Regions from separate parts of the Arthrobacter sp. UCD-GKA genome, predicted to be linked through region 2. Evidence: predicted binding sites of a transcription regulator. Region 2 holds the regulator's gene; each other region holds the start of a gene.
What was found. Region 2 encodes Rex, which represses fermentation and respiration genes when NADH is low (regulators of the CRP and FNR family bind a similar motif). Its sites were predicted from a motif close to CTTGTGAANNNNTTCACAAG; they were not measured.
Positions count from the first base shown of each region.

Region 1: BLJ79_RS11035 (queuosine precursor transporter) is a predicted target of Rex. The motif match lies at 6,795-6,814, and genes of this name have one in related genera.
Region 3: benA (benzoate 1,2-dioxygenase large subunit) is a predicted target of Rex. The motif match lies at 3,231-3,250, and genes of this name have one in related genera.

Region 1 is NZ_MOLR01000005.1:329,034-338,709, reverse strand. Features, by position in the region: gene BLJ79_RS11065 (maleylpyruvate isomerase family mycothiol-dependent enzyme) at 1-21, opposite strand, end outside; gene BLJ79_RS11060 (FUSC family protein) at 74-1,147, opposite strand; gene tgt (tRNA guanosine(34) transglycosylase Tgt) at 1,324-2,625, shown strand; gene BLJ79_RS11050 (DUF4126 domain-containing protein) at 2,642-3,232, opposite strand; gene BLJ79_RS11045 (DUF6297 family protein) at 3,301-4,974, opposite strand; gene BLJ79_RS11040 (ABC transporter ATP-binding protein) at 4,982-5,674, opposite strand; gene BLJ79_RS11035 (queuosine precursor transporter) at 5,838-6,563, opposite strand; gene BLJ79_RS11030 (TetR/AcrR family transcriptional regulator) at 6,856-7,503, shown strand; gene BLJ79_RS11025 (hypothetical protein) at 7,688-8,344, shown strand; gene thiD (bifunctional hydroxymethylpyrimidine kinase/phosphomethylpyrimidine kinase) at 8,436-9,260, shown strand.
Region 2 is NZ_MOLR01000001.1:176,856-186,531, reverse strand. Features, by position in the region: gene BLJ79_RS00860 (cytochrome c biogenesis CcdA family protein) at 1-130, opposite strand, end outside; gene BLJ79_RS00855 (TlpA family protein disulfide reductase) at 157-783, opposite strand; gene BLJ79_RS00850 (histidine phosphatase family protein) at 788-1,450, opposite strand; gene BLJ79_RS00845 (polyadenylate binding domain-containing protein) at 1,722-2,495, shown strand; gene BLJ79_RS00840 (redox-sensing transcriptional repressor Rex) at 2,603-3,262, opposite strand; gene BLJ79_RS00835 (glutaredoxin family protein) at 3,455-3,709, opposite strand; gene BLJ79_RS00830 (HAD family hydrolase) at 3,759-4,574, shown strand; gene BLJ79_RS22220 (30S ribosomal protein bS22) at 4,691-4,789, opposite strand; gene BLJ79_RS00825 (helix-turn-helix domain-containing protein) at 4,934-5,146, opposite strand; gene BLJ79_RS00820 (3-deoxy-7-phosphoheptulonate synthase) at 5,349-6,455, opposite strand; gene gdhA (NADP-specific glutamate dehydrogenase) at 6,857-8,200, opposite strand; gene BLJ79_RS00810 (ArsR/SmtB family transcription factor) at 8,388-8,840, opposite strand; gene BLJ79_RS00805 (acetoin utilization protein AcuC) at 8,887-9,676, opposite strand, start outside.
Region 3 is NZ_MOLR01000004.1:280,695-290,370, reverse strand. Features, by position in the region: gene benC (benzoate 1,2-dioxygenase electron transfer component BenC) at 1-1,039, opposite strand, end outside; gene benB (benzoate 1,2-dioxygenase small subunit) at 1,163-1,708, opposite strand; gene benA (benzoate 1,2-dioxygenase large subunit) at 1,686-3,086, opposite strand; gene BLJ79_RS07605 (benzoate/H(+) symporter BenE family transporter) at 3,377-4,678, shown strand; gene BLJ79_RS23325 (DUF2127 domain-containing protein) at 4,719-5,228, opposite strand; gene BLJ79_RS23320 (DUF1232 domain-containing protein) at 5,240-5,668, opposite strand; gene BLJ79_RS07590 (Chromate resistance protein ChrB) at 5,676-6,233, opposite strand; gene BLJ79_RS22820 (ArsR/SmtB family transcription factor) at 6,403-6,759, shown strand; gene BLJ79_RS07580 (cation diffusion facilitator family transporter) at 6,756-7,889, shown strand; gene BLJ79_RS07575 (dipeptide ABC transporter ATP-binding protein) at 7,909-9,549, opposite strand; gene BLJ79_RS07570 (ABC transporter permease) at 9,546-9,676, opposite strand, start outside.

The DNA of each region.
Region 1 (9,676 bases), on a different contig from region 2:
GGCCAGGTCCATGTCGTTCATGGGGCCATTCTTCCACCACTCCGGCGACGGCTGGAACGGCGCAGGGAGCCTGCTACGCCTTCTCGGGCATCAGCCTGCGCCGCAGCCAGGATCCGTAAAGCGCACCGAGCAGCACCACCAGCATCCCCACGAGGGCGCCGATGATGGTCTCCAGCATCCGGTCGTAGAGGAGCACCGTGTTGAGCCCGGTCCCGAAGGAAACGCCTACCAAGGCCAGCGGAGTGACGAAGATCTGGGCCAGGAAATAGTTGCGGGCGATGAACATCTCGGCCGCAAACTGCAGCAGCCCGATCATCGCCAGCAGCACCCACACGGGAGGCGCGAAGGCGATCACGGCCGCCATCAGCACCAGCCCGGTCAGGGTCCCGAGGATACGGTGGACGCCGCGGCGCACACGGTGCCGGGTGGTGTGCCCCACCAGCGGAACCACGGCCGCCACCATGGCCCAGTAGCTGTGCCCGGTGGACAGCGCCGGGGCCAACAGGTTCGCGATGGCACCGGCCAGCCCCGCGGCGAGCAGGTACATCAGCGCCTCGATCCAGATGGCCAGGCGCACCGGTTTCGAAAGCGGCGCCGGGGCCGTGTACCGGCCCCACGACGCCCCCTTGACGAACACGATTCCGGAGAAACCCAGCACAATCGACAGCAGCACCGCGGCGGTGGCCGCTGCCATCGATTCCGCCGGCGGCGGCTGGTGCGGCATCGAGGCAATGGCGGCGAAAGCGAAGATGTGGAAGAGCGAGCCGCCGGGACGCAATTGCAGGTACCCGGTGACGACCGAGCAGATCCCCGACACCACGGTGGTGAGCCCCACGACCATCCACGCGCTCGCCGCCACGTCGTCGTGGTCGACGAGGTAGTGCGAGGCAAGTGCCGCGGCCAGGATCACCACCAGGAACAGGCCCCCGGCCTTTGCCTGGGCCGCCAGCCGGTTCGCGTAGCCCGGCACCCGGCCATAGACCCCGGTGAAGGCGCCGAAGATCACGAACACCATCAAATCCAGCCGGTCGATGGCCAGCAAGCCGAAGAGCGGGACGAAGATCCCCACGGCCGTGCGCAGCGCGATCCACTGGTCGTTGTTGGCCGGGCCCAGCGTCAACAGGCTTCCGAAATTGTTGGTGCCCATGGTTTCCTTTGGTCGTTGCTTGCGTTGCTTGTGGCCCCGAGCCGCTGCCGGCCGGATGCCGAGATCGGCACCCACGGATTAACGCTACGCCTTGTCACGCGGCGCTGCCCGGTCCTATGAGCCATCCCACGCGGGCATTTTGCCGGGGCCACGGGTGCATGCGGCACACTGGATAGGTGCCCCACGAATCTTTTGACCCCACAGCGCCCCATCCCCGCCAGTCCGACTTTTCCTTTGAGGTCGGCACCCGCCTGAACAACCCCGACGGTTCGGTGTCCAACGGACGCACCGGCGTGATCACCACCCCGCACGGGCAAATCAAGACCCCGGCCTTCATTGCCGTGGGCACCAAGGCCACCGTCAAGGCCATCCTGCCCGAAGCCGTGGAGCAGCTCGGAGCCCAGGCGGTGCTGGCCAATGCCTACCACCTGTACCTGCAGCCGGGCTCCGACATCCTGGACGCGGCCGGCGGACTGGGCCGGTTCATGAACTGGTCCGGGCCCACCTTCACCGATTCGGGCGGATTCCAGGTCATGAGCCTGGGCTCGGGATTCAAGAAGGTCATCGACATGAAGTCCGTGGACCAGTCCGGCCCGGACGACGCGGTGGCCCCGGGCAAGGAGCGCCTGGCCAACGTGGACGACGACGGGGTCTGGTTCAAGAGCCACATCGACGGCACCAAGCACCGCTTCTCCCCGGAGATCTCCATGCGGGTCCAGCACGAGATCGGCGCGGACATCATGTTTGCGTTCGACGAGCTGACCACGCTGCAGAATTCCCGCGGCTACCAGGTCGAATCCCTGGAGCGAACCCGGCTCTGGGCCGAACGCTGCGTGGCCGAGCACTTCAACCTGACCGACGATCGCGTCGGCAAGGACTACCAGGCGCTCTTCGGAGTCATCCAGGGCGCCCAGTACGAAGACCTGCGCCGCAAGGCCTGCCGGGATCTCGGGGCCATGGCCTTTGACGGCTTCGGCATCGGCGGGGCGCTGGAGAAGGAGAACCTGGGCACCATCGTGGGCTGGTGCGCGCAGGAGCTTCCGGAGAACAAGCCGCGCCACCTGTTGGGCATCTCCGAACCCGACGACATCTTCACGGCAATCGAAAACGGGGCCGACACCTTCGACTGCGTCTCCCCCACCCGGGTGGCCCGCAACTCCGCGTTCTACACCCCGCACGGCCGCTTCAACCTGTCGGGCACCCGCTACAAGCGGGATTTCACCCCGCTTTCCGAGGACTGCGACTGCTATACCTGCGAGCACTACACCCGGGCCTACATCCACCACCTGTTCAAGTCGAAGGAGCTGGTCAGCCACACGCTGATCTCCATCCACAACGAACGCTTCGTGGTGAAGATGGTCGACGACGCCCGCCAGGCCATTGAGGACGGCACCTTCTTCGAACTCAAGGAGAAGGTCATGTCCAGCTACTACGCCGGGGAACCGGATCCGCAGGGCCTGGCAACCCTCGCCGTCTGACCCGCGGCGGCGATTGCTAGGCCGTGGTGCCCGAACGCCGGGGCCGCAGCCTGCGCACGCCGACGAAGAGCAGCACCGCCAGGGCCGCCGCGGCCAGGAGCACCAGCACCGGTAGCACCACGGCCAGCAGGCTCAGGCCCAGCGCCGCCCCGTCTTCCGCGGTGCTCACCACCGGGGCGGCGACCCCGGCGGTGCCCAAGTTCAGCAGCGGCCTGGCCCCGGATTTCAGCAGATGGAAGACCAGGGCGATCCCCGCGCCGATGAGCAACGGCACCCACGCCGTGCTGCCGAACGTGTTCCCGGGATCCGCCACCGCAACGGTCTGGGCACCCACTCCGGAGGCAAAGACGAGCCCTCCGGAAGCCGGGCGCACCACCGTTTGCAGCGCGTCGTTGACCGAGTCGATGACGGGGATCTTGTCGGCGACCACCTCGATAAGCAGCAGCACCGCAAGGATGCCCATCGCCCAGCCGTTGGACAGCCAGCCCCAGCCCTCGGGCAGCGCCACCCACGAGGTGAAGCGGTTCAGCAGCCCCAGCACCAGCAGGGGGATATAGGCGTTCAGGCCCGCGGCCGAACTCAGCCCGGCGGCCGTGAGTAGTTCCATGGCTTCAGCGTAAGTGCCGCGGCGGTGCAATCACCGCATTGGTGGCGGTGCCGCGCGCGGAACACCTGCTACCGCTGCGAACGGTGGACGTTGGACCCGATCGAGGTCGAGGTGCCCACGCCCCAGGCCACGGCGGCCACCACCGCGCCAAGCAGCAACACCACCGGCGGGATCGGCGCCAGCAGCAGGCCTGCAACCAGCGCGACGACCGACACGGCCATCACCTCGTACCCGTAGGTGAAATGCAGGACCATGGGGCCGGCGGCCTTGCCCATGGCAGCCATGAGCATCACCGACCCCCAGTCGATTGCCGGCCGAAACGCCATGCGCACTGCACCCGCGGCAAGCCCCGCACCGGCCAGTGCACCCAGGCCGAGCAGCACCGGGATCTGTGCCGCGTCGATTCCCACGGCCCACCCCAGGAATCCGGCCAGGCACACGCCCCACGGAACCAGCAGCAGCGCCGCCACCAACGCGTGGGTTTGCCGCACACCCACACGGCCCAGCGGGATGATCGCATCCAGCGACGGCACGTCCGCTGCCTGCGCGGCCGCCTTGGATGCCGCCCGTGCGGCCAGCACCGAGCCGACGAGCACCAAGACGGCCAGGACCAGAGGTTGACCGCCGGGCACGGCGAAGACCCCGGCGGCCGGGACGTACCAGCCGGCCAGCATCCCGCGCCAGGTCTTGGGCGTGCGCAGCAGCACCAGCAGCTCGGCACGCACCAGCGCCGCATGGGGGCCGCGGACCCAGCGGGCCGGAAGCATGCGCGCGAAGGAATCCGAACCGCGGGCCCGGACCCGTTCCCGCCTGGCCCGGGCACGCTTGCCTTCCCGGGCGCCCGCGACATCCAGCGCGCTGCCCAGTGCCTTGTCATCCAGCAACGCCAGTGCCGCTCCCGCGTGCTCGCTCGCGGCCCCGCTCGAAATCAATTCCCTGCCGGGAATACGTTGCAATTGACCCGCCAGGGCGGCAAACCCTCCCGCGCAGAGCACCGCCAGCACCGCCGGAACCCACCAGGCCCCGGCCTGGGCCAGCAACGGCAGGGAGGACGGCAGCCACACCCACAGTGGCTCGAGGCTGCCCCGACCGGTGATGCGCAGCAGCACGTCGAACAGGTACGCCAGCAACACCGCGATGGCCGCGGCATCCAGGGCGGCGCGGAAGCGCCCAGCCGCCTGGCGGGTCTGGAACCATGCCGCCAGCAGCGAAAGCCCCACGAACAACAGTCCCAGGGCCGCGGCACCCAACAGCACCCCGGCGAACGACCCCCGGGCCAATCCGCCGAGCACGGTTCCGTAGCCGATGGGCAGCCACAGGAAGGCCCCATACAAGAAGGTGCTCACCAGGCGTTGGCCCAGCAAGCGTGCCAGGAAGCCGGTGCGTGCCACCGGAAGGCTTAGCCACCAGAATCCCTGGGCCCGGTCCACCGCCGTCGGGCCAAGCTTGGAAATCAGCAGCAGGGCCCCGAGCATTCCGAGCATCACCAGGGCGGAGGCCGCCGAGGAGCCGGGAACCACGCCGACACCGGCGCGCACGATGCCCGACCCGGGACCGCCCCGGAGGTTGTCGAAGAAGGCCAGAGCAAGCCCGGCCGCATAGCCAAAGACGATGGCGGCGGCCAACAGGGCGATGTAGGCATCGCCCATGCGTTCCCAGAAGTCCTCTCGCTTGGCGCGTTTCTCGACCACGCGGTTTCGCGCCCACGGATCAAAGTCGACCGGCTCGTTGTCCAACGGCATGCTCGGATCAACCGTGCGCAATGGCCGCAGCCCCCTGGGCGACGCTGGCCGGGATGACCTGCCCGCCGGAAACCAGCAGCACGGAGTCCGCAACGGTCGCGAGGAAGACCGGGTCGTGGGTGACGACCAGCAGGGCGGTTCCCGCGGTGGCCAGTGAACGCAGGCGGGCGGCCAGGGCCACCCGCATCACCGGGTCGAGCCGCTGTTCGGGTTCGTCGAGGACCAGCAGGCTGCAGGGGCGCAGCAGGGCGGCGGCCAGCAGCAGGCGGCGGCGCTGCCCGGAGGAAAGCCGGTGCGGATATTCCGTGCGGGCCGCTTCCAGCTCGAAGAAGGCCAGCTCATGCTCGACGGCAGCCTGCGGTTCGGGCATCCCGTGCCCGCCGGCGATGAGCTGGAGGTGTTCCTCGACGCTCAGCGAGGGGAAGAAGGCGTCCTCGTCGAAGACGACGGATACGGCCTTGCGGTAGATGAAGCTCGAGTCGTCGGTGAAGGATCCAAGGATCACTGATTCCCCCGCCACGGGTTCCTGGTAGCCGACAAGGGTGCGCAGCAGCGTGGATTTGCCGGCGGCGTTGAAGCCAACGATCCCCAGCGCCTGGCCAGGTTCCAGCAACAGGTCCAGCGGCCCGCACACGTCCTGACCGCCGTAGCCGGCGACAAGTCCCGTGGCCCTGAGCAGTTCGCGGTTCATGGTGTCCATGGTTTTGACGCTACCAACCGGCACCGCCGGCGCACCTCAGCATTGCGGATGACATCGCACCCTCGTGCGGATGGACTGGGTGCGGGAACAAGAAGGCGGTGGCCGGCTTCGCCAAGTGCAGACGAAGCCGGCCACCGCCCACGGAATGTTTCGCGGCTGCCCCCTATGCGGCGGTGCCCTCAGCCTGCGGCCCGAAGGCGTAGCTGGGTTCGCGGCGCTTGAACCAGCGGATGACCAGCGTGGTCACCGGCACGAAGAGGAATTCCACGGCCGTCTTGTAGACGAAGCCGACCAGCACGTAATTGATGAACGTGGGCATGTCGGTGATGCCGATGACCGTGGCGGCGATGGAACAGAAGATCAGGGTGTCGGCGAATTCGCCCACCCCGGTAGAGCCCATCAGGCGGCCCACCAGGCCGCGTTCGCCGAAGCGTTCCTTCATCTTCACCAGCACCCAGGAGTTCAGGGTCTGTCCGACCAGGAAGCCGAGCAGCGAGGCCAGGACGATGAGCCAGACCGGACCCAGGGTGCGTTCGAGGGCTTCCTGCCCGTCGTACCATTCGGCCGCGGGCAGGTGGATCATGATCCAGAAGCAGGCAGTGGAGAAGGCCGCCAGCGCGAAGGTGGTGATGATGGCCCGGCGGGCGACCTTGAATCCGTAGACCTCGGAAATGACGTCGCCGATGATGTAGGCCAGCGGGAAGAGGAAGAATCCGCCGTCGGTGACGATGGAACCGAAGGTGACGCCCTTGGCGGCACCGATGTTGGAGAGGATGACCACGACGGCCATCAGTGCGAGCACGGTGGAGAAGTAGGGGCTTCCTGCGGACGCAAAAACGGCGCGCGAGGCCTGTGAACGTGATGAAATGGAGGCGGTTTTTTCGCCCATGGTGGTTCCCAATCGAAGAAGTGGTTCGCCAAGCCGGTCCCGGGGGCCTCGATTCCGGCTCCGCGCAAACGGGACGGGGCGGTCGAGGCGGGTGGGACCGCTCGCTGTATTAGCACTTGAGGTTCAAGTATCCCACGACGGCTTCCCAACCACTTTGCGGTTTCCCCCTCGCAAAGCCCGCTTCTCTCCGCGGCAATGGCCGTACCGCCGCTTTCTGCTTGGAATTATCAATTTTTGAACATGTTCAAAATTGGTTATCATGGAGACCAGGCCAACAATGGAGGCAAGTGCCATGAGGACACCAACCGCCAAGAGTTCCCAGACCCGCCAGCTGCTGCTGGACACGGCACTGGAACTTTTCGCCACGAAGGGCTTCTCCGGGACAACGATGCGCGCGATTGCCGCGGAATCCGGGCTTTCGCTGGGCAACGCCTACTACTATTTCGAGTCCAAGGACGCCATCGTCCACGAGCTTTTCCGCAACCTGCTCGAAAGACACCGGACCGCCACCTGGCCGCTGCTGGTGCCGGGAAACAACCTCGAGACCAACCTGCGCATTGCCCTTGACCAGGCGCTGGAAATCATGGCGCCGTTCCACGAGTTCGGACCTGCATTTATCCGCACCGCATTTGCCGGCGCCCACACCGAGCTCGGCGACATCCACCGCGCCCTCGAATTCGGGCTGTGGCGCCAGGTCGTGGCAGCCAGCAGGCCGCTACCCCCGCTGGCCATCCGCAACGACCTGCCGGAACTGCTGTGGCTGATACAGCGCGGGATCTTCCTCTTCTGGGCCTACGACTCCTCCCCCGGGGCCGCTCGCAGCCACCGGCTCATCAAGAATGTCGCCCCCGTGACGGCCCGTCTCGTCGTGCTCTCCCGCATGCCGGTGGTCCGCAGCATTCTCGACGACGTGCTTTCACTGGTTCGCACCGCGTCCTGAGCCGGGCAGGTCCCCGGATCCCGCGCATCGCGCTGTCGCCCAACTTGGAATCGGCCGCCGCAGGCGTAGAGTCGGTAATGAACCGTCAAAGGGACGCGAAGGCACACCGTCACCGGTGATCAGTCATGCATTTGCGCCCCCGAAGAGGTTCTTCATTGACCGTCCTTGGAACAGGAGCCGCCAGATGCCATTCGAACCTTCAAGCCTTCCGCGCTGGGTCCACGCCTTTGCCCTGCTGCGGGACCGCACCGTGACCTGTGAAGATTCCGGCCGGCTGCACAGCGTCGCCGAAGACGGGAGCAACTACGAGATCACCTGCGCCTGGCCTGGCCCCGGCGGCCTTGCCTCCCTGCTGGGCGACGCCGATGGTTCATCCCACCAAGGCCAAACAAGGCTCACGTTCCTGGGCACCCCGGACGAGTCCGCCGGCCGTGAGCTCGTTGGCCGGGGCTGGAGCCTCAGCGACCGGCGCGTGCTGCTTGCCGCGCTGGCCAACGATGTGGAACAAGTGGTCTCGCTGCCGGAAACGGCCACGCTGTTCGAAGCCCCGATGGCCGAATACGACGTGGTTGAAATCGCCGATTTCGACTCGACCGCAGGCCGCGGCCGGATCCGCTTTGGCGAGGACTTCGCACTGCTCGGCGACCCGAGCATCACCGCAACCTCGAACACCGAGCAGTTCCGCGCCGCGATCCTGGCCAACCTGGCCGCGGCTGCGGCACGCCAGGGGCTGTCGGTGCTGTTCATGGTCACCAGCGCCGACACAGCCACCGGATTGCGCGCCGAACGCGCCGCCGGCTGGTCCAACGCAACCCAACTGACCACCTTCACCCGGGCCTGATCCGGGTTGCGGTGCCCCGACCGGCACCGAGGAGTGGCAGCGCCCGCCCGGGTGGAAACGGCGGGCAGGAAAACCACCCTAAAATGGATGCATGACTTCTGCCACCACCGGGACCCGTCCCGCCATCACCTTGACCATCGCCGGTTCCGAAGCAACCGGCGGAGCCGGCGCCCAGGCCGACCTGAAGACCTTCCAGGAACTGGGCACCTACGGCATCGTTGCCCTGACCTGCATCGTTTCCTTCGACCCGAACGACAACTGGAACCACCGTTTCGTCCCGGTTGAGCCGCAGGTCATCGCCGACCAGCTCGAAGCTGTCCAGACCTGCTATGCAGCGGACCTGAAGACCGTCAAGCTCGGCATGATGGGCTCCCCGGCCACCATCAACACCGTTGCCGCCGCGCTGAAGAACCAGGCATGGGACAACGTCGTCCTGGACCCGGTATTGATCTGCAAGGGCCAGGAACCGGGCCACGCCCTGGACACCGACGAAGCACTGAAGGCGAACCTGCTGCCGCTGGCCACCTTCGTCACCCCCAACCACTTCGAGGCCGAGTCGCTGTCCGGGATGAGCATCAACAACGTCGAGGACCTGGCCGAGGCCGCAAGGAAGATCCACGCACTTTCCGGCGCGGCCGTGCTGGCCAAGGGCGGGGTCCGCCTGGCCGGCTCCGAGGCCGTGGACGTGTTCTACGACGGCGAAACCCTTGAGATCCTCTCGGCCCCGAAGGTCGGGGAAGTTGCCGTGTCGGGTGCCGGTTGCTCGCTGGCCGCCGCCATCACCGCCGAGCTGGCCAAGGGCGAGAGCCCGCTGCAGGCTGCACGCAATGCCAAGATCTTTGTCACCGAGGGCATCAAGAACCGCGTGGCATCCGCCGCCCCGTTCGACGCCCTGTGGCAAGGCGGAACACGGTAAGGCCGCCGCAACCCGAAGACCTTCCAGGCAGAACGCTGGTCCCATGCACGCATGGGACCAGCGTTTTTGCGTTTCCCCCCAGAAACGCCGCCGCCTCGTCGGCGCGCGGACAAACAGGTTCGCGGCAGCGGCGTCCTTGCCCGATGCCAGCCGTCGCTTCCCCGTCCGTCCCGCGCCCGCGGTGCGGGCGGTGGTTCCTCCCCAAGAGGCCCACCGACTGCCCAAAGGCTATCGGCGACCTCCGACACTTTGCCGGGCCCGGGTCCTGGTCTTCCCTCCAGCGTCTGCGGGCACTGAACCAAAACGGTTTCCCGGGTCCGGATCCCCCCTCCCCGGATCCGGCCAATTCCCCGCGACATTTTCCAAGGAATCTCAAACAACCCCTTGATATGTGCCGCGCCTCACATAGGATGTGG
Region 2 (9,676 bases):
CCGGTACAAGTGGCAGCACGCAAGGCGACAGGAAAGAAACGAGGCCCGCCAGGATGGCCACGGGGACAGCGAGAATCAGCGACCCGTCCTGCACGATCTCGGCAAACTGGTTACCTTGGGCCGGCAGCATCAAGGCGCCGGCCAGCACGGGGTTGATCACAACGACTCGGTCAGAGCCGTATTGATCAGGGCCTTGAGCGTCGGCTTTTCGGCGACGCCGAGGATGCGTGCCGAGACCCGGCCACGTTTGTCCAGCACCAGCGTGGTGGGCACGGCCTTGAGCGGAACATATTTGGTCATTGCCAGCTGGATTGCACCCTGGGTGTCTTGGATCGAGGGGTACTTGATCCCGAAGGTGCGCTCGAATGCCTCGGCGGCTTCCTTCTCATCGCGCACGTTGATCCCAATGAATTCGACCTTGCCCTTGAACTCCTTGCTGAGTTCAACCATGTGCGGGGCTTCGATGCGGCACGGGGCACAAGCCGCGTACCAGAAGTTCAGGACGGTGGCCTGGTCGGCCCAGTCGGCAGAGTCGATCTTGGTTCCGTCGTAGGAAACGGCCTGGATCTCCACCGGGGCCGTACGCGAGTCGGGACCGTATTCCTGCACGGAGCCGTCACCGGCGATGTAATTCTTGTTGTTGCCCTCGCGGGCCTGCTTGGCCAGGGGGTCTTCGTCGCCGACGCATGCAGCCAGCGGCAGGACGGCAGCACCAATCAGGGCTGCGCGCAAGAATGTACGTCGGCCCAAGCGCTGTGCTTGGGCCGAGATGGGATCGGTCATGATCTCAAGCTCCAGGGATGTTCGCAGCGTTGGCCAAGAGGTCCACGCTAGGTTCTGCATAACGGACTGCGACCAGACTTTCACCTTCAAAGTCCAGGCTAGTCACGGAGGTGAGAGTGCACTCGCGTTTCCGCGGGTCATGCCACAGGGCTCGGCCCTCGGCAGAGCGGCGCGTGACCCAGATCGGCAGCTGGTGGCTGACCAATATGGCTTCGGCTCCACGGCCGCCAAGTTCAACCGCTCGATCGCGGTGTTCGACAATGGCGGTCATCATTCGTGCCACCTGGTCCCGGTAGGGCTCCCCCCAGGATGGACGAAAAGGGTTAACGACGTAGGACCAGTATTTTGGTTCCTTCAGCCGGTTTTTGATCTGCGAGAGTCCCTCGAAGCGGTTCGCGGCTTCGACGATCCGATCATCGGTCACAATTTCCAGGCCCAGCGCCTTGGAAGTCGGTTCGGCCGTTTCCTGCGCCCGAACGAGCGGGGAGGAGACCAAATGCGTGATGTTGGCTCCCGCATTTCGCTGCGCGGTGAAGTACTCCGCAGCACGATCGGCCATTTCGTGGCCAAGATCGGAAAGGTGGAACTCCGGCAGCCGACCGTAGAGAACCCTGTCCGGGTTATACACTTCGCCATGACGCAGAAGGTGAACGGTAGCAGTCGACATGGGTTAAGTGTCTCAAAACTTTGTTCCGATACCTAAACCGGAAACGTGACTTTGCCCTTGCGCCGACCGGAAAGCACGAGGAATCGGCTCCAATTTCTACAACTTGTACAAGTGTGGCCGTATTCTGCGCTGCAAGTGCCCCGGGCTTTGCCACCCCGTTGGACAAATCGTCCAAACGCTACGAAAAACCATCCTTAGGGAGGGTCAAAATGGAAACCGCACCCTATATCGTGAGGGGTAAGCCGTAGTTTTCCACCAAAAGGAGCAGGTTATGTCTACCCCTGAAAATGATCCCCAGAACCCGAAGCCGCCGTCCGGCGAACCGAACCCGCCGCAGTACGGGCAGCGCACGCCGCAGGATCCAACCGCCGCCGGGCAGCCGCCCTACGGCCAGTCGCCTCAGCATGGCGTCCAGCAGCCCAACCCCTATGGGCAGAACCCCAACCCGTACGGCCAGCAGCCGCCCGCCAACAATCCTTACGGCCAGCAGCCGCCCCAGGCGCCGTCGCCCTACGGCCAACAGCCATACCCTGGCGGCTTCCCGGTGCCTCCGCAGGGCAACTTTGCGGCACCCCAGATGCCAACGCACCGCCCCAAGGAACTGGACACGTCGTTCTGGGCCATCCTGGCAGCCGGTGTGGTCTTTGCCATCGCCGTGGTCACCTCGGTCTTTAGCCTGAACTCGGCAACGCTGAGCAGCGAACTCGGCGCCATGCCGGGCATGACGGAGCAGCTTGAGGCTTCCGGTCTGACCCTGGACGACGTCGTGGGGATGCTTCCGGCGATCCAGTCGACCGCGGTTGTCTTTGCCTTGATCTTCCTGGGCGTCTACGTGTTGATTGCGTTCATGGTCCGCAGGGGAAGCAACGTGGCACGCATCTTCGCCACGATCCTTGCAGCGCTCTCGCTCTTGAGCCTCGGAAGCGGAATACTGATCCTGCTCTCGGTCGTGCTCGGCGTCGTTGGCGTTGTCTTCGCCTGGTTGCGTCCGGCCAGCCAGTACATTGCCGCCCGCCGTGCGGCACGGGCAGCGGGTTACCGCTAAAAACCGCCCTTCATTGTGAATGGTCCGCGGGAACCAGCCGGTTGCGGCTGGTCCCCGCGGACCATTTTTGTTGGCACCGGTGCCTTTCGGCGTCCGGCCGGTGGAGTCTAGGAACCCAGGTTCTGTGCGTGGTAGGCCAGGATCTGGAGTTCGGTGGCCAGATCGACCTTGCGGAGGTTGACGCCGGACGGCACCTGCAGGACCACCGGGGCAAAACTCAGGATGCTGCGCACGCCACGGCCCACCAGCTTGTCGCACAGGTCTTGGGCGGCCGCTCCCGGAACGGAGAGCACCGCGATGTTGGCATCGGTGGCTTCAAGGATTTGGTCCAGGTCGGCAATGTCTTGGACCTGCAGGTCCCCCACCTCGGTGCCTATGACCTCGGGTGAGGAATCCAGCAGCGCGACGATTTCAAATCCTCGGCTTCTGAACCCGCCATATCCCGATAGCGCCCGGCCCAGGTTGCCGGCGCCGATAATGGCAACACGCCAATGCTGCATCAGGCCCATGGCCTTGGAAATGTGTTCGGTCAATTCGGTCACCACGTAGCCCACTCCGCGGGTCCCGTATGACCCCAGCAGGGACAAATCCTTGCGGAGGATGGCGGGGTTGACCCCCGCCTCTGCGGCCAGCACGCCCGAGGAAGTGCGTTCCGCACCGCGGGCCTGCATCGCGTTCAGCGCCCGCAGGTACTGCGTCAATCGAGCCAGGGTCGCTTCCGGAAGGATCCGGCCCAGCGATCCGGTATGCGGCCGCCCCTGTTCCATGCCGGGCTCGAGGTCCTCAGCGATCCGGTAGCCTGCAGCGGAAGCGTCCACGTCGCTGCCTGCGGGGTGGTGCTCAATGGGCATGGGTTCTGACTCGATTCCTTGGATGACTTCATAACGTACCAACCGGTTCTTCCGGGCCGCCGCACTGCCACCGGGTTTCACCCGGGCGGCCTGCCGCTGGCCGCGACGCTATCCTGCCAGCAAGGACTCAAGTCGCTGGGCATCGATCACCCAGAAGTCCCGCACCCGTCCGTCCACCAACAGCACCGGAACTTCCTCCGAATGCTGGGCCAGGAGTTCCGGGTCCTCGTCGATGTCAACGCTCTGCCACGTGTATCCCAGCCTGCTGGTGACCTCATCGAGGGTCTTTGTCGCGGCAAGGCACAAATGGCATCCTGAACGAACCAACAACTTGATCTCTCGCGGGGTCTGCACACTGCTCATGATCCAACGCTACAGCTCCGGTGAAAAAAGATTGCAATACACTGGGCGGATGCCCTCCAACCCTTTTCCCGTGTCCCACCTTGGGCAGGAGCCGGTGCTCTCCAGCACCTCGGCCGCCTTTTTTGATGTCGACAACACCATGATGCGTGGCGCATCGCTGTATGCGGTTGCCCGGAAAATGTATCAACACCGGGCTTTTACCTTGCGCGAGGTAGCGTGGTTTGCCCTTCACCAGCTGCGGTTCGTGACCCGGGGAGAAAACCTCGGTGATATCCACGCCATCCGCGACCGCGCGCTTTTGCTGGCTTCCGGGTTCTCCGTGGCAGACATGGTTGCGCTCGGGGATGAAATTTATGACGAGTTCATTGAGTCGAAAATCTGGCCCGGCACCCGGGCCATCGCCGACCAGCATATGCACGCCGGGCGCCAGGTCTGGCTTGTCACCGCCACGCCGCTGGAGGTTGCCACAATCATGGCCCGGCGGCTGGGTCTCAGCGGCGCGCTTGGAACCAGCGTGGAACATGTCGAGGGCGTCTACACCGGCCGCCTGGTCGGCGAGATCCTGCACGGGGCAGCGAAGGCCAACGCGGTCCAGAACCTAGCCCGGGAAGAGGGCCTGGATCTTGCAGAATGCTGGGGGTACAGCGACTCCCACAACGACATCCCCCTGCTCGAGGTGGTCGGCCACCCTGTGGCGATCAATCCGGACGGCAGGCTTCGCCGCCACGCCAAGGAGCGAAACTGGCCCGTCTACGATTTCCGGACCGGGCGCAAGGCCGCGACCTTTGGGCTGAAGGCTGCCGGGGTCTCGGGCGCGCTCTGGGGCTTGTGGCGCAGCGTTGGAGCACTTCGCCGCCGCCCCTGAGCGATCATCCGCCGCGTCCGTGGCGACTTCCGTGGCATGCAAAAAGGTGCGCTTCCCGTTCAAGGGGAAACGCACCTTTTCACATGCTCGATTCCGGGCAAGCCCGGAGCCGGCATTTACTTCTTATTACGACGCTGGTGGCGGGTCTTACGAAGCAATTTACGGTGCTTCTTCTTGGCCATACGCTTGCGGCGCTTCTTAATAACAGAGCCCATAATGGTTCCTCACAAACTGATTCGATTGCCGACTACTACTTCTTCGGCACCAAAGCACCAGAATAGCCAACGGGACGTTAAACGTTCCTTAACAGATTACCTGCTTCCAGAGCGGATTCTGACCACTCGTGAAAACCGTCGGCGCTAGCCGGTGCTGGAGTTCCGCCCGAACCCGGCCGCCCGCAGGTATTCCTGCACCGCATTCTCGGGTACCCGGTAGGAACGACCGAATCGAACGGCCGGCAATTCACCGGCGTGAACGAGGCGGTAAACGGTCATCTTTGACACGCGCATCACCTCGGCAACCTCGGCCACCGTCATGAAACGCGCGTTGGCAAAGTTTTGCGATTCGACCATTCCCTGATTCTCCTGACAATATTCACATAGCAGTCATGCATTGGCGCCAACTAGGGAGTGTTCCTTGCACACGCCAACACCCCAAGATACCCTATGTTCTTATGTCACACTTTAGTGGCTCGCGGGGCCAATGTGAACTGGGCAACGTCTAACAATGCGTAGGCCATAGTCCCGTCGTGGGTCGAACGAGCGTGCGCAACCCCTAGCGTGCCGCACGCACCGCAGCGGCCAAGGTCTCGAGCAGTTCCGCGCTGGTGTCCCAACCCATGCAAGCATCGGTGACGGACTGGCCGTAGGTCAGCCCCGAGAGCACGTTGGCTCCCTCCGCAACGGTGTCCGGATCGTGCTTCTGGGAGCCGGGGACCAGGAAGCTTTCGGCCATGATGCCGGCAATCTTCTGGTCACCCGCGGCGATCCGGGCGGCCAGTTCCGCAATGACCTCGCCCTGGCGCACGTGGGACTTTCCCGAGTTCGCGTGGGATGCATCGACGATCATCCGCGGATTCATGCCGGCGCTTGACATGGCCGCCGAGGCCTTGGACACCGGTTCAGGAGCGAAGTTGGGACCGTCCGCGCCGCCACGCAGGATCAGGTGGGCGTCCTGGTTTCCCGCGGTCCGCACGATGGCGGTGCGTCCCTCGTCACTGATTCCCATGAACGACTGCGGCGCACCGGCGGCCTGGCAGGCGTCGATCGCGACCTGCACCGATCCGTCGGTGCCGTTCTTGAAGCCCACGGGCATCGACAGACCCGAAACCAGTTGGCGGTGGGTCTGGCTTTCGGTGGTGCGGGCACCGATGGCTCCCCAGCTGATCACGTCGGCGAGGTACTGGGCACTGAGCGGTTCCAGGAATTCGGTGGCCAGCGGCAGCCCCAGGTTGCTGGCTGCCAGCATGAACTCGCGCGCGGCACGCAGTCCGGCGGCCATGTCGTGGCTGCCATCCAGGTGGGGGTCGTTGACCAGGCCCTTCCAGCCCACGGTGGTCCGCGGCTTTTCGAAGTAGCTGCGCATCACCACCAGCAGCTCCCCCTCGTGCTCCTTGGCCGCTGCGGCGAGCCTGGTGGCGTATTCAAGCCCCGCAACCGGGTCGTGGATGGAGCAGGGGCCGATGATGACCAGCAGGCGCTCATCGAGCCCGGAGAGCACGGCGCGGACTTCCTGCCGGGCCCGCATGATCCGGTATCCCTGGGCGTCGCCCACGGGAAGTTCGGCGAGCATCTCGGCGGGGGTGGGAAGTTCGGTGATGCCCAACACGCGTTCATTGGTGTTGGCGCGTTGCTGCGTCTCGGTGGCGGCTGCGATGCTCATGGCTGGGGGCCTTTCGGTTTCTGCCCCGCGCGTCTTCGCGGGGCCCATTGGTTTCAATGCGGCCCCCGCTGACACGTCTCCGTAATCCTCCAGGGCCGCTATCTTGGAAATAGCGAAGGGCCGGCAAGCAATAGCTTGCGGCCCTTGTCGGCTCTGAAGGTGGGTATGCGAAATTATCGCGTCTTAGGCCCCTCCAGAGCCGACACAAAATACGCATACCAACGATTAGTCATGATGGAAATGTACCCCCGGCCCGTCGAAATCGGCAAACCCGGCACCGAGACCCGCTGAAACAAAACGTCTCAAACACGCAAAGGCGGGGGTCGGCAAGCAGAACCCCTTGGGTTCATGCTTGCCGGCCCCCGCCTTGGTGTCGCGTGCGACGGCTGCTGCGGTGCTTGCTAGATCAAGCCCTGGGCCAGCATGGCGTCGGCGACCTTGACGAAGCCTGCGATGTTGGCGCCGGCCACGTAGTTGCCCGGGACCCCGTACTCGTCGGCGGTCGAGGCGCAACGGTCGTGGATGCCGACCATGATCTCGGTCAGGCGGGCCTCGGTGTGCGCAAAGCTCCACGAGTCGCGGCTCGCGTTCTGCTGCATTTCCAGTGCCGAGGTGGCCACGCCGCCGGCGTTGGCCGCCTTGCCCGGGGCAAAGAGCACCCCGGCGTCCTGGAAGAGCGAGGTTGCCGCGGCGGTGCAGGGCATGTTGGCGCCCTCGGCCACGGCCAGGACACCTGCGGAGATCAGGCGCTTGGCGTGCTTGGCGTCCAGCTCGTTCTGCGTGGCGCAGGGCAGCGCCACGGTGGCATCCACGTCCCAGACGTTGCCGCCCTCGACATAGTGCACCCTCTTGGACTTGGCGCGCTCGGCGTACTCGCTGATGCGTCCGCGTTCGACTTCCTTGATCTGGCGAAGCAGTTCGATGTCGATGCCGCGCTCGTCGAGGATGTAGCCGGAGGAATCCGAGGCCGTCAAGACGCGGGCTCCGAGGCTCTGGGCCTTGTCGATGGCGTTGATGGCCACGTTGCCCGAACCGGAAACGACGACGCGCTGGCCGTCAAAGCTCGTGCCGCGGGACTTGAGCATTTCCTGGGTAAAGATCACCGCACCAAAGCCGGTGGCCTCGGGACGCACCAGGGAGCCGCCCCAGCTGATGCCCTTGCCGGTGAGCACACCGGATTCGTAGCGGTTGGTGATGCGCTTGTACTGGCCGAACAGGTAGCCGATTTCACGGCCGCCGACGCCGATGTCACCGGCCGGCACGTCGGTGTACTCGCCGATGTGCCGGTACAGCTCCGTCATGAACGACTGGCAGAAGCGCATGACCTCGGAGTCGGACTTGCCGCGCGGATCGAAGTCGGAACCGCCCTTGCCGCCGCCGATCGGCATGCCGGTGAGCGAGTTCTTGAAGATCTGCTCGAAGCCCAGGAACTTCACGATGCCCAGGTACACCGAGGGGTGGAAGCGCAGCCCGCCCTTGTACGGGCCCAGCGCGGAGTTGAATTCCACACGGAAACCGCGGTTGATCTGCACGCGGCCTTCATCGTCGGTCCACGGGACACGGAAGATGATCTGGCGCTCCGGCTCGCACAAGCGCTGCAGGATGGCCGCTTCGGCATATTCGGGACGCTTGCGCGAAACCGCTTCAAGGCTTTCGAAAACCTCGGTCACCGCCTGGTGGAATTCCGCTTCACCGGGGTTGCGACGGAACACTTCGTCGCGAATGGTCGCAAGTTGCTGGTCCAAGTCTTATCTCCTCATCACTTGGGGCAGGCACGAGGGCACGCTACCGCCATGACTGGCGACGCTGCCCCGCCTTAGAGAATGACACGCGCAGCGCCCGCGGGCACAACCCGGGCGTAATCATGGAACCACGCCCGCGTAACGTTTTTGCCTGACGCGGTACGATGCCGCAGCACCATACGGGGGCTGGCTACCGCTTTCTGCCGAACTTCGGCTTGGGGAAACGTTCGAGGAAATCCTGGGCGCGGCCGGTGACCTGTTCCAGGCCGCGGCCGACGGTGCGGCCCAGTTGCGCGGCCGCCACCGTCGCCTGGATGGCGACCTCGTGGGATCCGGCAGCCTGCTCCGGGTAGTGCTCCGGAACCAGGGCCAAGGCCGGCGCCGGGGGCAGGTAGCGGTGCAGCCAGGTCTCCAGTTCCAGGAACGTCGCGGGTTCCAGGGCGTAGTAGCGGCGCTGCCCGTCGGCGCGCATGGAGACCAACCCGGCTTCGCGCAACACCTTCAGGTGCTTGGATACGGTCGGCTGGGAAACACCCAGCGCCTCGACCAGGGAACCGACCGAGCACGAATCCTCGCGCAGGGCCTCGAGCAACCGGCGCCGGGTGGGGTCTGCCAGTGCGGAGAAAATATCATCATGAGCCACCGCATAACCCTATCCGCATATACGCGCGTTGGCATCTTGGGCTGCCCTAATCGAACCAGGGGTCCAGCCCGAAAAGCGGGAAGATCTCCTTGCGCGTGGCCATGATGGTGCGGTCCACCGGATCCGCCGGGTCGTAGCCGACCTCCCAGGACCGCCACCACAGCTCGGCGTTGTCGCCCATGGACTCGGGGGTGCGGACCCCGTAGCGCCCCAGCACGTAGTCGCGCCACTGTCGCGGCACGGGGGTGGCCAGCGGCACCGGCTTGCCCGAGGCGACGGCCACCAGGTGGCTCCAGGCCCGCGGCACCACAGAGGCGGTGTTGTAGCCCCCGCCGCCGGTGGCGATCCAGCGGCCGTCGCAGTGCCGGGCCGCCAGCTCGGCGATGTCCAGCGCGTTTTGCCGCTGGGCGTCGATGGTCAGGCGCAGGTTGGACAAATCGTCGTCACGGTGCCCGTCGCAGCCGTGCTGCGAGACGATGACCTCCGGGGCGAAGGCCGCTGCCAGCTGCGGGACGACCGCGTGGAAGGCGCGCAGCCAGGCGGCATCGGTGGTGCGCGCTGGCACCGCCACGTTCACCGCGGTGCCCTGCGCATCGGGCCCGCCGATCTCGTTGGCATACCCGGTGCCCGGGAACAGCGTCATCCCGGATTCGTGGATGGAAATGGTCATGACCCGCGGGTCGTTCCAGAAAATGGCCTGGGTCCCGTCCCCGTGGTGCGCGTCCACGTCGACGTACATGACCTTTTTCACGCCGCCGTCCAGCAGTCGCTGGATCGCCAGGGCGGCGTCGTTGTAGATGCAAAAGCCGCTGGCCTTGGATGCGGAGGCATGGTGC
Region 3 (9,676 bases), on a different contig from region 2:
CTTCGGGTGCCGGTGCGGCGGCATCGGGGGTGACGGCCAGTGCGAACTTCTCGAAGTAGAAGTTCTGCGGCTTGATGCCCTCGGCCTCCAGGTGGCGGCGCACGCCCTCGACCATCGGCGGTGGACCGCAGAGGTAGATGTCGACGTCGCCCTCGACCAGGTGGTGCGGCTCGAAGTGGTTGGTGACGTAGCCCTTCTTTTCCGAGCTGCTGGCCGGGTCGCCGACGACGGTGTCGAAGGTGAAGCCGTCGATGCGTGCCTTGTAGTCCTCGAGCACGTCAAGCTCGACCAGGTCGGTGTCGGTGTTGACGCCGTAGATCAGGTGGGTCGGGTGGGGGGTGTCCATGCCCGAGAGCTTTTCCAGGATGGCCAGCAGCGGGGCCAGTCCGGTGCCGCCGGCCAGCAGCAGCGAGGTGCGCTTGGGATCGCGCAGGAAGAAGCTGCCCATCGGGCCGGTGAAGTTCAGCTTGTCCCCGACGGCTGCGACGTCGCGCATGTAGGTGGACATCAGTCCGCCGTCGGTGATGCGGATCAGGAAGGAGAGGGTGGAGACCTCCGGGCCGGAGCTGAAGGAGTACGAGCGGGTCTGGCCCCCGGAGCCGGGAACCTCGATGTTCACGTACTGGCCGGGCAGGAACGAGAGCTCGTCGCGGTTCTCGATCTCGAGGCTGAACGCGTAGGTGGTCTCGGAGAGGCGGCGGATCTCGGTCAGCGTCGAGGAGTACGTGGTCGCGGCGGTCTTGGCGACGTCCGAGGTGGTGGGAATCTGCAGCACCAGGTCGGACTCGGGGACCATCTGGCAGGGCAGGCAGAAGCCCTTCTCGGCCTCGTCGTCGGTCAGCGCTTCCTCGATGTAGTCGCCGGCGTCGAAGGTGCCGGATTCGCAGAAGGCCTTGCAGGTGCCGCACGCGCCGTCGCGGCAGTCGAGCGGGATGTTGATCCGTGCCTTGTAGGAGGCATCGGCGACGGTTTCGCGGGGTCCGACCTTGATGAACCGGGTAATTCCGTCCTCGAAGGCGAGGGCAACCTGATAGGTCATGAGGGGAGCTCTTTTCAAAATAGTGCAGGGTGGTGCGGCAAGAGGTGCAAGGTGGTGGTGCGGGGGCGAATCAACGCCCCCGCACGCCGGTCTCGAAGGGCCTGGGAGGGGCCCGGGACGGGACTAGATGTGGTAGATGTCGACCACGTGGTGGATGTAGTCGTTCTTCAGGACGACCTTCTTGGCCATGATCACCGGCTGGGTGCCGGAGTAGTCGATGGTGTAGAAGGAGGTGCCGAAGTAGGTGTCGACGTTCTGGTAGCGGTAGTACAGGGTGAACCAGTTGAACCGGATATCAACCTTGTCGCCGTCGACGGACACGATCTCGACATTGGAGATGTTGTGCCCGGTGCGCGGCTCCGGCAGCGAGGTGGCGCTGGAGCGGTCGGTCTTGATGCGGAAGACGCGGTCTTCCAGGCCGCCGCGGTTTCCGTAGTAGATCAGCGAAATCTCGCGCTGCGGGTCCTCGGTGAGCTTGTCGTCGTCGGCCCAGGCGGGCATCCAGAAGGTGGCCTCGGGGTGGTAGCAGTCGATCCAGCGGTCGAAGTCGCGGTCGTCCAGGAAGCGGGCCTCGCGGTAGAGGAACTGCTTGATGTCCTCCAGCGCGAGGGGCCCGGAGCTGGTCTGTACCTCGGTGACGATGGCGTCAGTGGTTGCAGTCAATGTCATGCCCCTTTTCGGTGGTTCCGTTGGTGGTGTTTGCCGCCTCGGCGGCGACGGCCTCGCGCATGGTGGTCAACCAGTAGCCGTGCTGGATCGGGTACAGGCCCTCGTCCTCGGTGCGGGCGCCGGAGGAAATCGGCTCCAGGCCGATCTTCTTGGCGTTCTCGTCGGGACCGGTGATCTGGTGCGCCTGGCCGCGGGAAAGGTCGTTCCACTTGGCGGCGGTGGCCATGTAGGTCTTCTGGCAGGAACGGAATTCCTCCAGGTCGTCCGGCGTGGCCATGCCCGAGGCATTGAAGAAGTCCTCGTACTGGCGGATGCGGTTGGCGCGGGCCTCGTCGGATTCGCCGACCGGGGCGATGCAGTAGATGGTGACCTCGGTCTTGTCGACGGCCACCGGGCGGAAGACGCGGATCTGCGAGGAGAACTGGTCCATCAGGTACACGTTCGGGTACAGGCAGAGGTTGCGGGAAACACCGATCATCCAGTCGGCCTTGGCCTCGCCGTGGGCGGCGACCAGTTCGTCGCGCTTCTCGGCCAACGGGCGGTTGGCCGGGTCCAGCCATTCGGTCCACAACAGCAGGTGGCCGTTGTCGAAGGAGTAGTAGCCGCCCTCCTGCTTGTCCCAGCCACCGGCATCCATGGTCTTGGTGTCGTTGGAGGATTCGCCGGCCGCGCGGCGGGCCTGGGTGGCGGCGTAGTTCCAGTGGGTGGCCGAGACGTGGTAGCCGTCGGCACCGTTTTCCGCCTGCAGCTTCCAGTTGCCGTCGTAGGTGTAGGTGGAGGAGCCGCGCAGGACCTCAAGTCCCTCGGGGGACTGGTCCACGATCATGTCGATGATCTTGGTGGATTCGCCGAGGTGCTCGGTCAGCGGCTTGACGTCCGCGTTCAGCGAGCCGAAGAGGAAGCCGCGGTAGGACTCGAAGCGGGCGACCTTGGTCAGGTCGTGCGAGCCGTCCTTGTTGAAGCCCTCCGGGTAGCCGGCGCCGCGGGAGTCCTTGACCTTGAGCAGCTTGCCGGAGTTGTTGAAGGTCCAGCCGTGGAAGGGGCAGGTGAACGTGGTGCGGTTGTCGGTCTTGCGGCGGCAGAGCATCGCACCACGGTGGCTGCACGCGTTGATGAGGGCGTTGAGCACGCCTTCCTTGTTGCGCGAGATCACGATCGGCTGGCGGCCGATGTTGGTGGTGAAGTAGTCGCCGATGTTCGGGATCTGGGATTCGTGGGCCAGGTAGATCCAGTTGCCCTCCCAGATGTGCTTCATCTCCAGTTCGAAGACCTCTTCGTCGGTGAAGATGTTCCGGTTGGCGCGGAAGACGCCGGTCTCCGGGCTGTCGACGAGTGCGTCGTCGAGCAAGGTCGAGACTGCATTGAGAGTTTCAGTCATGGTGTGCTCCATCCTTCATAGGGGCGCTGGCGCCCGGGTCCACCGCTGGGGTGGCGAAACCATGATCTACACCATGCCAGTACGTGCGCGAACTCACACTGGGCATATGCCTAGGCTTGACCAAGGGTAGGGTTCATTGAGTGGATTGAGATATCAATCACACTATTCTGGGTATTTGTCTGGTGTTCACCGGCACCGTAGCGTTGGTGGCCAAGCGCCATGGGCCCTTACCGCGGCCATGCCGCCGGCGACGGGCCCGGGCATTCCCCACCCGAAAGGCGGCCCGCCCCGTGCCCGACAGCCATCGCGAGGAAACCGCAGCCACCGGGCGAAAGGCCCGCCGCCCGGGGTTCTGGGGAGATGTCTCGATCAGCGCGATCTGTGCAGGCCTCATCGCCGTGGCGGTCTCCTATGCCGGCCCGATGCTGGTCATCATCCAGGCCGCCGAGCGGGCGGGCCTCGAATCGGCGCAGACCACGTCCTGGGTCTGGGCGGTATCGGTGGGCAGCGGCATCGTGGGCCTGGTGCTGAGCCTGTTTACGCGCCAGCCCGTCGTGGTGGCCTGGTCCGTTCCTGGCGCGGCGCTGCTGCTGACGGTGCTGGGGGACTACGAATTCTCCGAGGCCGTCGGGGCCTACCTGGTGGCCGGGTTGCTGGGCCTGGTGCTCAGTTTGAGCGGGCTGTTCGGGAAATTGCTGGCCGTGGTTCCGCGGCCGATCCTTGCGGCCGTCCTGGCCGGGGTGCTGCTGCCGTTCGTCCTGAACGTGACCCAGGCGGTGCTTGCCTCGCCGCTGGTCGCCGGTGGATTGGTGGTGGCATATTTTGCCGGGCGGCGACTGTTCCCGAAGTACGCGGTGCCAGGTGCCCTGGTTGTTGGCGTGCTGCTGTCGGTGGCGGCCGGCCAGGCCCAGGCCCCGGAGCTGTCGCTGGCGCTGACCAGCCCGCTGTTCACGGTTCCCACCTTTTCCATCCAGGCCATCATGGGCATTTCCATCCCGTTGCTGATCGTGACGATGGCCGGACAGAACGGCCCTGGACTGGTCATGATGCGCACCAGCGGCTATGAGCCCAACGACCGGCTGCTGCTGGCCGGCACCTGCGTGGCCAGCGTGCTCTTTGCGCCGTTCGGGTCGCACGCCATCAACCTCGCGGCCATCACCGCGGGAATCTGCTGCGGGCGCGAGGCCCACGAGGACCCGGCCAAGCGCTATGTCGCAGGGGTTGCCGGTGGACTGTTCTTCATTGGCTTCGGGTTGTTCAGCGCCACGATCCTGGACCTCTTTGACGCGGTGCCGGGCGAGCTGATCACCGCCATGGCCGGGGTGGCATTGCTGGGCGCGTTGCAGGGGTCGATGCTGGACATGCTTGATGCCGGGCGGCATGGGCCGGCGGCCATCGAGGCCGCCGTGGTCACCCTGATCGTCACGGCCTCGGGCATTTCCCCCTTCGGCGTCGTGGCACCGTTCTGGGGCGTGTTGGCAGGTGCGGCCGTGTATCTGGTGCTGACGGCCCTGCGGAATCCGCGCGGCCGGAAAAGCCCCGTGGGCCCAATTCGGGAGCAGCAGGTCCCGGCCACCGAATCCCGGGGCTGAGCCGCCGGGGCACCGGTTCCGGGAGCGTATCCGGGCCGGTTCAGCCGGGCTCCACGCGGTGCGCCGGGTCGGAGACCAATTCGTGCCGACGCTTGTGGCGGCGGTATTCGTGCCAGGTCAGCACCGTGACCGCGGCGTCGAAGATGGTCAGCGCCCACAGTCCGCCGGTGGGCGCCACAACTAGTTCGTACCCCTGGTAGGCGATGAAGGCCAGCAACATGGCAATCATCCAGGGGTAGGCCCAGAACTGCTTGCGCAGCAGCGCGGTGACCAGCACGATCTTCACCGCGCCGTGGATCAGCAGGTAGACGGCGGCGAAGGCGATCCCCTGGTCGGTCAGCCCGCCGGCCACGTGGAGCAGGTGCGTGGCGATGAAGTCCGTGGGATCCTCGGAGAGCTCCTCGCGCGTCAGCAGCACCACCAGGTGGTTCAACGTCCCGGGGCTGGCGAATAGCAGCAGCAGGCCGCCGATGACTTCCGCCAGTCCGTCAAGGCCCTTGCCAACGACGCCGATCCAAAACAGGCGTCCCCACCAGTCGAGCTTTTTCACGGGCGCTTCTCCTAGTCGGCAGGGGCCGCCGGGGCCAATCCCGAGAGCTTTTCGACCAGCAGCAAGCCAGCCGACGACCCGGTCCAGTTCCTCTCCAGCGACTGCCTCCCGGAGGCCCGAACCACCAGGCGCAGCACCAGGGCCACGACCAGGACGTCGTCGGCGTATCCGATCACCGGGATGAAGTCCGGCACCAGATCGATCGGGGAAGCGAGGTAGGCGAGCAGGAAAAGCAGGGCCAGGCGCGGACGCAGCGGCAATTCCCGGTCCGACACGAGCCTGCCCAGGAAGCGGAGCAGGTCGGGCAACAATTTCAGGGCGTCGCCCAGGGCGACGGCCCCGGGGTTCTTGCGCGCGTAAAGCCACAAGGACGCCAGTGCCACCGCATAGGCCAGGAGCACGCTGCCGCCGATGACCAACAGGGGCTCAAGCCACGGCATGCGGGACTCAGCCCCGCCCGGAATCCGTGGTTCCCTGTTCGTCCGGGGAACCATCGTTGTGCAGCCGGGCATAGACCATGTCGGCATACTCCTCGAGGCGTGCGACGCAGATCTTCAGGTGTTCTTCGGCCGCGCCGGCCTCGGCCAGTTCCAGCACGTCGCGGCTCTTCAGATCGCGGTGCCACCGCCGCAGGCGTTCCAGGCTCTGCTCTTCTTCCTCCAGCTCGGCCAGGGTGAACTTTTCGATGCGGACCTCCTTGGCGATCTCGGCCTCGAACTTGCCGCAGTCGGCGGAGAACTCCTTCCACTCCTCGAGCCGCAGGGTTCGGAAGGCGGAGGCGACCGCTTCCTGCCCGGGTGCGCCGGCGGTCGCCGTGGAAAGCACGATGACATCGCCCGCGCCCTTGGCCGCCAGGTCCTGGACCTTGGCGAGGGAGCCTTGGAAATGCGGGGTGTCGGGCACGGTCCACACCCCCTGGGAGACGGGGGCTGCGCCGATGCGGCGCAGTTCGCGCCACACGGCGACGCGGTGCCGCGACGAGGCCCCGGTCAAACGAACGATCAATACCAACCATGTCATGGTGCAAGGATAGATGGTTACATCAAAGAATGTAACAAGTTATACAAGAATACTTGGCTCCCGGGGCAGTGCGCAGCTCGGTTGGCCACGCCGGTCCTGACCGTGCAGGGGCCAATGCTTGCCATCCCCAACCAGTATATGCAACTATCTGCGTATGAATGCAGATAGCGAAGCATGCGCCCTGGACGCCGACAGCCAGTACGTCGAACTGGCGGTGGAGGTGTTCAGCATGCTCGCGGACGCCACCCGGGTGCGGATCATCCTGGCCTTGAGGTCCGGGGAGATGGCGGTCGGTGCCCTGGCCGAGTTGCTGGGCAAGACGCCAGCCTCGGTCTCCCAGCATCTGGCCAAGATGCGCCTGGCACGCATGGTCTCGACGAGGCAGGACGGGACCAAGGTGCTTTACCGCCTGGAAAACGAGCACGCGCGCCAACTGGTCGTCGACGCCATCCACCAGGCCGAACACGCCCTGGGAGGCACCCCCGCCCACCATTCCCGGGGGCAACAGTGAACGCGGCGAGCGGACAGGCGCCGGGGAACCACGTCCACGATCACGGGCCCGGAGGGCACCACGACCACCCGCATGAGCACGAGCACAACCATGCCGGCCATGACCACGCCCATGACCATGGCGCCCACGGCCACAAGCACCGCTCCGGCTTCACCGGATGGCTGTTCGAGCTCTTCGTTCCGCACACCCACGACGCCGCCGATTCCATCGACGACGCCCTGGAATCCAACATCCAAGGGATCCGGGCACTGAAGGTCAGCCTGGCCATCCTGCTGGCAACCACCGTCCTGCAATTCATCGTGGTGGGTTTCAGCGGATCGGTGGCCCTGCTGGCCGACACCATCCACAACCTCTCCGATGCGCTCACGGCCGTGCCCCTGTGGATCGCCTTCATCCTTGGGCGCCGGGCGGCCAACCGGAGCTACACCTTCGGCTACGGGCGGGCCGAGGACCTGGCCGGGTTGTTCATCGTGGTCGTGGTGGCCCTGTCCGCGGTCCTGGCGGCCTGGCAGTCGATCGACCGTCTGCTGCACCCGCAACCCCTGGCGCACCTGGGCTGGGTGCTGGCCGCAGGCGTCGTGGGATTCATCGGCAACGAGGCCGTGGCGATGTACCGGATCAAGATCGGGCGGAGGATCGGCTCCGCCGCGCTGGTTGCCGACGGGGTGCACGCCCGCACCGACGGATTCACCTCCCTGGCAGTCGTGCTGGGCGCCGGCGGCGCGATGCTGGGCTTCCCGCTGGCCGACCCCATCGTGGGCCTGCTCATTTCCGCGGCCATCATCGTCCTGCTGGTGGGCACCATCCGCAGCATCGGGCGCCGGCTCATGGACGGCATCGAGCCGGACCTGCTGGCCCGGGCCGAGGAGGCCTTCGCCTCGGTTCCCGGGATCGTTCAAACGCCGCGGATCCAGTTGCGCTGGGTCGGGCACCGGCTGCACTGCACCGCCGTGGTCGTGGTCCGGGACGCGGCCCTCTCCGAGGTCGAGGCCACGGTGGAGGAGGCCAAGGCGGCCGTTGCCCGGGCGCTGCCCAAGCTCGATGACGTGTTGGTCCAGACCGGGACGCGGCGCCTGGATGCGGTGGGGGAGGACGCCGAGTCCGAGCTGGTGCGGGAACCGGGGAACTGATCTCCGCCCCGGACCCGGCTCAGCGCCCCGAAACCACGCCCGGGAAGGCCACGAGCAGGGTCCGCGTGTAGGGGTGGGCCGGGGCGGTGAACACCGCTTCGGTGGGCCCGGATTCCACGATCCTCCCGCCCTGCATCACCAGCACCTCATCGCTCATGTGCCGGATCACCGACAGGTCGTGGGAGATGAACAGGTAGGACAGGCCGAGCCGCCGCTGCAGGTCATCGAGCAAATCCAGCACCTGCGCCTGGATGGAGACATCCAGCGCGGAGACCGGCTCGTCGCAGATCAGCACCCGCGGGTTCGGGGCCAAGGCCCGGGCAATGGCCAGGCGCTGGCGTTGCCCGCCGGAGAGCGTTGCCGGGTTCCGGCCGGCCAGGTCCCCGTCCAGGCCCACCAGCGCGAGCAGCTCGGAGATCTTCGCCGCGTGCTTGCGAGGGTTGCGGGTGGCCCCGAAGCTGAGGGCGTCGGCCAGCAGGGCGCCGGCGGACAGGCGCGGGTCGAAGGAGGACAGCGGGTCCTGGTAGATGGCGCCGAGCGCGGAGCGGCGCGTGCGCCGGGCGGCCTCGGGCACCTGGCTCCAGGGCTCGCCAAAGAGCTCCACGGTGCCGGCATCGGGGGCCAGCAGGCCCAGGGCCATGCGGGCCGTGGTGGTCTTGCCCGACCCCGATTCGCCCACCACGCCCAGGGTGCGGCCGGCGTGCAGCTCGAAGCCCACGTCCTTCACGGCCGCGAAGTCGGGGCCACCGGGGACCGTGAAGCTCTTGGACAGCGCTTCGGCGCGCAGCACCGGCCGGCCGCCGGCCTGGCTTTCTTGCGGCGTGTCGGGCCGCGGGGTGGAAGCCCTCGTGGAGGCGGGGGAGAGCGGTGCGAAGCGGGGCTTGCCGGCGGGAACCGCGGCCAGCAGCGCGCGCGTGTACGGGTGCTGCGGGTCGCCCAGGATCCGTTCCGCGGGCCCGGACTCAACGATCCGCCCGCCCTGCATCACCGCGATCGAATCGGCGAGATTGGCCACCGCGGCCAGGTCGTGGCTGATCAGCAGCATGCCGGAGCCGGCGGCGCGCAGACCGCCGAGCAGGTCCATGACCTGCGCGGCAATCGTCGCATCCAGCGCCGTGGTCGGCTCGTCGGCGATGACCAGGGCGGGGCCCAGCGCGATGGCCGAGGCAATCAAGGCGCGCTGGCGCATGCCGCCGGACAGCTCGCCCGAGCGCTGCCCGGCCCGGCGCACCGGGTCATCCAGCCCCACCGCTTCGAGCAGCTCGACAACGCGGGCCGCCCGCGCGGCCCCGGAGCCGGAGCCGTGCAAACGCAGCGCATCGTCGATTTCCTTGCCGATCTTGCGCAGGGGATCGAGCGAGGTGAGCGCATCCTGCAGGATGAACCCCACCCGCTTGCCGCGGATGGAGCGCCAGGCGCGCTGGGACAGGCCCCGGGCATCGACGCCCGCCACCTCCAGCGCGTTGGCGCGCACGGTGGATCCCGGCCCGGCCAAACCAATCAGCGAACGTGCCGTCACCGACTTTCCGGAGCCGGATTCACCGACCAGCGCCAGGCATTCACCGGGGTTGACGGTGAAGGAAACGTCCAAGACAACTGGGGTTTCGCCGAAGGCGACGTCGAGGTTTTCGACGCGCAGGAGCGGTGCGGCGGCATTCATCGGGCACCTGCCGTTTTCAGCGCGCGGGAAAGCACGGTGGAGGCCGCAGCCACCAGCACGATGGCCAGGCCGGGGAAGAACGTCATCCACCAGGCCAGGGCCAGGTAGGTGCGCCCGGCCGAGAGCA